3 regions of the Aeromicrobium sp. UBA7512 genome follow, and region 2 is predicted to be linked to each of the others. Evidence: riboswitches for the same ligand, from Rfam matches in the RefSeq annotation. Region 2 holds a riboswitch; each other region holds the start of a gene.
What was found. Region 2 has a riboswitch for cobalamin ahead of B2363_RS11395 (energy-coupling factor transporter transmembrane component T). Riboswitches for the same ligand answer to the same signal wherever they lie in the genome.
Positions count from the first base shown of each region.

Region 1 (2,255 bases), on a different contig from region 2:
CGGCCAGCGGGTTCCGCAGCAGGGACTGCAGGATGACGCCGCACACGGCCAGCCCGGCACCGCAGGCCGCCGCGAGCAGCGTGCGCGGCAGCCGCAGGTCCCAGACGATGCCCTCCTGGATCCGGCTCAGCCCGGACTCGCCCCCGGCCAGTCGCGACCACGCGAGGGACACGACCGACCGCGGACCCACGTCGGAGGGTCCGATCGTGACCGCGATGCAGGCCGAGGCCACCAGCAGGGCCAGCCCTGCGGAGCCCAGGAACCAGGCGCGCCGGGTCGTCGTCACCGTGAGAGGCCGAAGTCGGCCAGTGCGTCGGCGACCTGCTCCAGTCCTTCGACGGTGCGGATCGAGGGGTTCAGGGCGGCGCCGGTGAGGGCGACGTAGCGGCGGTTCCTCACCGCCGTCATCTCGCGGGTGACCGGGTTGGTCTCGAGGAACTCGATCTTGGCCTTCGCCGTCTCGGCCGTCTGGCTCTTGCGGGTGAGGTCGCCGATCACGAGGACGTCGGGGTCACGCTCCGCGACCGTCTCCCAGCCGATCTGGGGCCACTCGGACTTCGTGTCGTCGAAGACGTTCTTCAGGCCCAGGGCCCGGGTGATGATGCCGGGCCCGCCGCAGCAGCCGGCCATGTAGGGCGCCTCGCTGTTGGCGAACCAGTAGAGGACGGTGACCTCGTCCTCCGGCGCCTTCGCGGACGCTGCGGCCACCCGGTCCTGCAGGCTGGCGACGAGCTCCTCGCCCTGCGCCTCGACGTCGAGCAGCTCGGCGAGCTCGGTGACCTCCCGGTAGATCGTGTCGATCTCGAGGACGCCGGTGCGCGCGCCGTCGCCGTCGCCCTCGTTCTCCTTGCCCTCGCACTCGGCGGGCGACAGGTACGTGGGGACGCCGAGCTTCTCGAAGGCGTCCGCCGAGCCGACGCCGCCCTGGCCGAGCACGCTCGCGAACGAGGCGGTGACGAGGTCGGGCTCGGTCTGGAGCACCCGCTCCATCGAGGGCGCGCTGTCCGCGAGGCGCTCGACCTTCGCGTTGTCCTCCTCGAGGCCCTTCATGACGGGATCGGTCCAGGTGGACGTGCCGGCCATGCGGTCGGCGAGCCCGAGGGACAGCAGGATCTCGGTCGAACCTTGGTTGAGCGACACGATGCGCTCGGGAGGGGCCGTGACGGCGGTGGTGCGACCGCAGTTCTCGACCTCGCGCGGGTAGCCCGCGGCGGTCTCGGCATCGGGGGTGGCATCGCTGCTCGAGCAGGCGCTCAGCGCGAGCGCGGCACCGACGAGCAGGACGAGGGGACGACGGGATGGAGTACGCACGGACGCGGTCCTTCGAGGTCTGGGGCTCTTTCGCGAAGCCCGGTGGACCAAACGGCGGTCGCCGTGAGGGCCAGCAGGTCTTCGGACTCGGGATCGACCGGACGGAGCGCCTTCCCAGACCTCTCGGTCCAGTGGCTTCGTGCCCCGCCCGTCACCCTCACCGCTGCGCGTCAGTCCCGGACTCTCACCGGGTTCCCTGGCTCATCGCTGAGTTTGACTGGCGCCACGAACGTAGCAGCCCGTCCGCCGATGCGTCGCCAGGAGGGTGCCTGACACCATGACCGGGTGACCGGACGGACTCGACGCGACCTGTGCCCCGGCCTGCTGCGCCCGTGGATCGCCGACGACGGCGCCCTGATCCGGGTCCGCATCCCGGGCGGTGCCGTGTCGGTCGACGCCCTCGGAGGGCTCCTCGACGTCGCCCGGGACCACGGCGACGCCACGGTGCACCTGACCAGCCGTGCCAACCTGCAGGCGCGAGCGATCCCGCACGACGACGGCTGCCTGTCCGACGCCGTCGTAGACGCGGTCATGGCCACGGGCCTGATGCCCTCGACGTCGCACGAGCGCATCCGCAACGTCATGGCCTCACCGCTCACCGGACGGTCCGGCGGCAGGGCGGACCTGCGGCCCGTCGTCGAGGAGCTCGACCGCCGGCTCTGCGCCGAGCCGAGCCTCGCGGCCCTGGCCGGGCGCTTCCTGTTCGTCCTCGACGACGGGCGTGGTGACGTGCTCGACCGGGACCTCGACCTGGGACTCGTCGCCCTCGACGCGGACACCGCCCAGGTCCGTGTGGGCAGCAAATCGTGGGGGCCCGTGGTCCCCCTGCCCGCCGCCGCGGAGGCCCTCGCAGCGCTCGCCTCGCGGTTCGTCGAGCTCGCGGGAGCCCGGGCGAAGTCGCCCTGGCACGTCGACGAGCTGCCCGGCGGCGGCGCGGCGCTGCT
Region 1 covers NZ_DLNK01000003.1:670,025-672,279, forward strand. The annotation lists gene B2363_RS05195 (FecCD family ABC transporter permease) at 1-286, opposite strand, end outside; gene B2363_RS05200 (ABC transporter substrate-binding protein) at 283-1,311, opposite strand; cobalamin riboswitch at 1,367-1,547, opposite strand; gene B2363_RS05205 (nitrite reductase) at 1,597-2,255, shown strand, end outside.
Region 1: another riboswitch for cobalamin. It lies ahead of B2363_RS05200 (ABC transporter substrate-binding protein); the one in region 2 lies ahead of B2363_RS11395 (energy-coupling factor transporter transmembrane component T).

Region 2 (2,255 bases):
CCCACGCTGAGGCCGAACAGGCCCACCAGCATCAGCACCCCCGTGGCGAAGCGGTCGCGGGGCGCGACCGTGCCGGAGCGGCCGTACCCCCGCGCGTCCATCCCCGCGGCGAGCGTCATCGAGCGGTCGAGCGCGTCCTCCAGGACGGGGATGACGATGCGGTGCATCGCGCCGGTGCCGCGGCTCGCGTCGCCGCGCAGCTTGCGCGCGCGGTTGACCCGGCGCACGCTCTCGGCCAGCTGGGGGAAGACCGAGACGGCGACGACCAGGGCCGCGCCGACCTCGTAGAGCGCCGGCGGCGCGGCGGCGAGCAGCTTCTTGGGGTTCGCCAGGGAGTTCGCCGCGCCGATGCAGATGATCAGCGTGGCCAGGCGCATGCCGTCGTAGAGGCCCAGCAGCACCTCGTTGACCGTGACGTCACCGAGCAGCTGGACGCCCCGCGCCACCTCGGGCAGCGGGATCTCGGGCAGGCCGAACAGCACGGGGTCGCCCGGTGCCGAGCCGCCGCCGAGCAGGATGCGGAAGACGACGCGCATCACCACGATCAGCAGCCCGAAGTACAGGTAGTAGCGGAACGACAGGGCCCACGGGGCGTCGCCGCGGCACGCCGCCACCACGAGCGCCGCGATCGCGACGATGACCAGCAGCAGGAAGGGGTTGAGCGTGAACGACGCGCCCGCCGCGAGGCCGAGCGCCCACAGCCACCACGCGCCGGGGTGCAGCTCGCGCCGGGGACGCCCGGTGGCGGGGCTCCTGACGGGGGTGGAGTCGACGACGGCGGTCATCCGGTCCCCTTCCCCGCGGTACGGGGGCGAGGTCCACGAGGGCGATCGCCCACCCGTCGTTGCGCGACAACATGTGGTGGTGGCCGTCCGGCGCGGGTTCCCGGCTCGCTCCGCCGGGTGGGGCGGGGCTCACGGTTGCGGCACAGCACCGGAATCTCACCGGTTTCCCCTGGGCCGGACGTTGGTCCAACGCCCGCGAGTCTACTCCCCCGCGACCGTCAGCCCGACCGGCGTCGGTACCACGTGACGCCCCCGGCGGCGGCCAGCAGCACCACGACGCCGGCTCCCGCGACCAGGGCGGCGGGCGACGTCGCGTCGGACCCGGCCTCGGCTGCCGTGGGCTGGACCGCGGGCGCTCCGGCGACGGGCGCGGCCTCACTCGCGGTCGTCCCCACCGAGGCGCTCGGCGTCGGACGGGTGGACGGGGTGGCGGACGGGGTGGGACCCGACGTGGGCGGCGACGCCCCCGCCGAGGGAGTCGCCGAGGAGCCGGGGACGGCCGCCTTCGGCGCGGCGGTCGCGGTGGTGCGCGCGGTCGAGCCCTTCGGACGCGGCTTGTCCTTCGCGCCGGGCTTCGACGTCCCGGAGGTGGGAGGCGTCGTCTTCCGGGTCGGCTCCGGTGCGACCGCGGGCTGCACCGACGGCCACGTCCGCGAGGACGAGTTCTGGAACACGAAGGCGACGGAGCCACCCTGCGGCACCTTCAGCGCGGAGGCGCCGAGGCTCGAGTAGGCCCAGCCAGACTTCCCGTTCGAGACGAACAGCGCCCAGTAGGCGTCGCTCGGCGAGGCCTCGACGCAGGGGTCCGACGCGGGCGCACCGTCGACACGGCACACGAAGCCGGGAGAGCGCGAGGCATAGGTCAGCCGGTGGCCGGCGTCGGTGAAGTTGCTCGCGGCACGGCCACCACCGTCGGAGTCGCACCCGACGCTCGAGCCCACCACGACCGTGACGCCCTGGCTGCCGCTGCACGCCGCGGCCTGGGCCGGGGCGCTGAGGGAGACGGGTCCGGCGGCGACCCCGAGGAGGGTCGCCGCCAGAACACGACGGAGCAGTCGGCTCACTTGACGACCCGGAAGGCCCTCACGCCGTTGCGCTCGGCGTAGGCGCCACGGACGATGACCTTGACCTTGCCCGTCTTCCGGCCCACCTTCAGGCGGTACGTGTACGTCCCGCTCTTCGACGCGACGCCGCGCTTGACCAGCTTGCCGCGGTAGTAGACCCGCACCGGCTCGGCGGCGGCGAGGCCGCGCACGACGACCTTCTGCACCTTGGCGCGGCGCACCTTGGACTTCGACGAGACCCGCAGCTTCTTGGCGGCGAGGACCTGGACCGACGTGCTGGCGACCGTCCGGCCGGTGGCGTCGGAGACGGCGACCGTGCGACGGGCGGTGCCCTTCGGGACACGGAGCGTGAAGGTGGCGCGGCCCGCGGCCGGGACGACCGTTCGGGCCGTGGAGCCACCGGCGA
Region 2 covers NZ_DLNK01000007.1:86,895-89,149, forward strand. The annotation lists gene B2363_RS11395 (energy-coupling factor transporter transmembrane component T) at 1-785, opposite strand, end outside; cobalamin riboswitch at 860-995, opposite strand; gene B2363_RS11400 (hypothetical protein) at 1,004-1,849, opposite strand; gene B2363_RS11405 (hypothetical protein) at 1,846-2,255, opposite strand, start outside.

Region 3 (2,255 bases), on a different contig from region 2:
GCGTCCGGCCGGTCGAGACCCTCGAGCGCCTCGGGAGCCGAGCCCTCGACGACCTGGAGCGCGGGGACTCCCAGGGCGTCGGCGTTGCCGCGGATGAGCGCGAGGCGGTCGGGTCGTGGCTCGACGGCGATCGCCCGGGCACTGGGCCAGGCGCGCATCCACTCGACGCCGATCGAGCCGCTGCCGGCGCCCACGTCCCACAGCAGCTGGCCCGGGGCCGGCGCCAGCCGGGCGAGCGCACTGGCGCGCAGGTCGCGCTTGGTGATCTGGCCGGCGTGCTCGAACGCGTCGTCAGGCAGGACTCCCCCGGCCGCCCAGCCCGGGCCGGAGCCGCGAACCTCGACGGCCAGCAGGTTGAGGCGGGGCACGTCAGTGATGTCCCAGCCTCGCGCCGTCGACGTGGCCCGCGACTCGTCGGCGCCGCCGAGGTGGCCCAGCACGACGAGCTCGGAGTCACCCCAGCCGAGGTCGGTGAGCAGCGTCGCCACGGCCGCGGGGGTGGTCTCGTCACTCGACAGCACCAGCAGGCGCCGCCCGGCGGAAAGTGCCGGAACGATGAGCCGGACGTCGCGGCCGACCACGCTGACGACCGTGACCGTCTCGGCCGGCCAGCCCATCCGCGCCCGGGCCAGCGCGACCGACGACACCTCCGGGACGACGGTGACGCGGTCCGGACCGAGCAGCTCGAGCAGCGTGGTGCCGATGCCGGAGACGAGAGGATCGCCCGACGCGAGGACGACGACCGGCTCCCGCGCCTCGTCCAGCAGGGCGGGGAGCCGCTCGCGCAACGGGGAGGGCCACGCGACCCGTTCCTGCCCTGCAACCGCAGGGATCGCGTCGAGGTGGCGCCGTCCGCCGAGCAGGGTCGCGGCAGCCCTCACGAGGTACCGCGAGGACTCCGGCAGGCCATCCCAGCCGTCGGCCCCGACTCCGACGACGGTCACGTGCGCATCCATGGTCGAGCACCCTAACCCGACGCGTCCGTTGGTCGGGCCCCCTGCCCGAGGCCCGCCGGCGGCGTCTAGGGTGTGGGCGAAGGTTCGAGGTGCCCCACGGCCGATGGCCACGGGGAGAATCTGGGAAGCCGGTGAGAATCCGGCACAGGGCCCGCTGCGGTGACTCAGGCACAGACCTGGGAAGTCCGAAGACCGGCCTCGATCCGACCCGCGACGCTGCCCGCGTCGCGGACCGTCATGGCAGATCGAGCGGGAGCCCTACATGCCAACGCAGTACCCCTTTTGTGCCGTCGTCGGCTCCGACGACATGACCCTCGCCCTCACCCTCGTCGCGATCGACCCGCTGATCGGCGGCGTCCTGGTGCGTGGCGAGAAGGGCACCGCCAAGACCACCACCGTGCGTGGACTCGCCGACGTGCTGCCGCCGGTCCGCGCCTACCGGGGTGATCGGTTCTCCATCGATCCGGCGGACCCCTCCGCCGTCTCCCCCGACGGACCGTTCGACGCCGGGACGCCCGTCGACGAGCGCCCCGTCCGGCTCGTCGAGCTGCCCGTGGGTGCGAGCGACGACCGCGTCACGGGCTCGCTGAAGCTCGACTCGGCGCTGCGCGACGGCGTGGTCGAGTTCGAGCCCGGTCTGCTGGCCCGCGCCCACCGCGGCCTGCTCTACGTCGACGAGGTCAACCTGCTGCACGACCACCTCGTCGACCTGCTGCTGGACGCCGCCGCGACCGGCCGGGTGAGCGTCGAGCGCGACGGGGTCTCGGTCGAGCACGCGTCGCGGTTCGTGCTGATCGGCACCATGAACCCCGAGGAGGGTGAGCTGCGCCCGCAGCTGCTCGACCGGTTCGGCCTGACGGTCGAGGTCTCGGCGCCGCGCGAGCCCGCGCTGCGCGTCGAGGTCGTGCGACGCCGCCTGGCGTTCGATGCCGACCCAGCCGCTTTCGCGGCCGCGTGGGCCGACGAGCAGGACGCGCTGCGCGCACGCCTCGAGTCCGCCCAGGAGCTCATGGGCGACGTCGTCCTCGACGACGACGCGCTCACGACGATCGCCGAGATCTGCGCCGCGTTCGACGTCGACGGGCTGCGGGCCGACCTCGTCACCGCGCGGACCGCCGCGGCTCACGCGGCGTGGCAGGGGCGCACCCACATCACCCGCGAGGACGTCCGCGTCGCCGCGCGGCTCGCCCTGCCGCACCGCCGCCGTCGCAACCCGTTCGACGAGCCCGGCCTCGACGAGGACCGCCTCGACGACCTGCTCGGCGACGACGAGCCCGACCCGGGACCCGACGACGACGG
Region 3 covers NZ_DLNK01000003.1:675,666-677,920, forward strand. The annotation lists gene cbiE (precorrin-6y C5,15-methyltransferase (decarboxylating) subunit CbiE) at 1-944, opposite strand, end outside; cobalamin riboswitch at 1,027-1,171, shown strand; gene B2363_RS05230 (VWA domain-containing protein) at 1,219-2,255, shown strand, end outside.
Region 3: another riboswitch for cobalamin. It lies ahead of B2363_RS05230 (VWA domain-containing protein); the one in region 2 lies ahead of B2363_RS11395 (energy-coupling factor transporter transmembrane component T).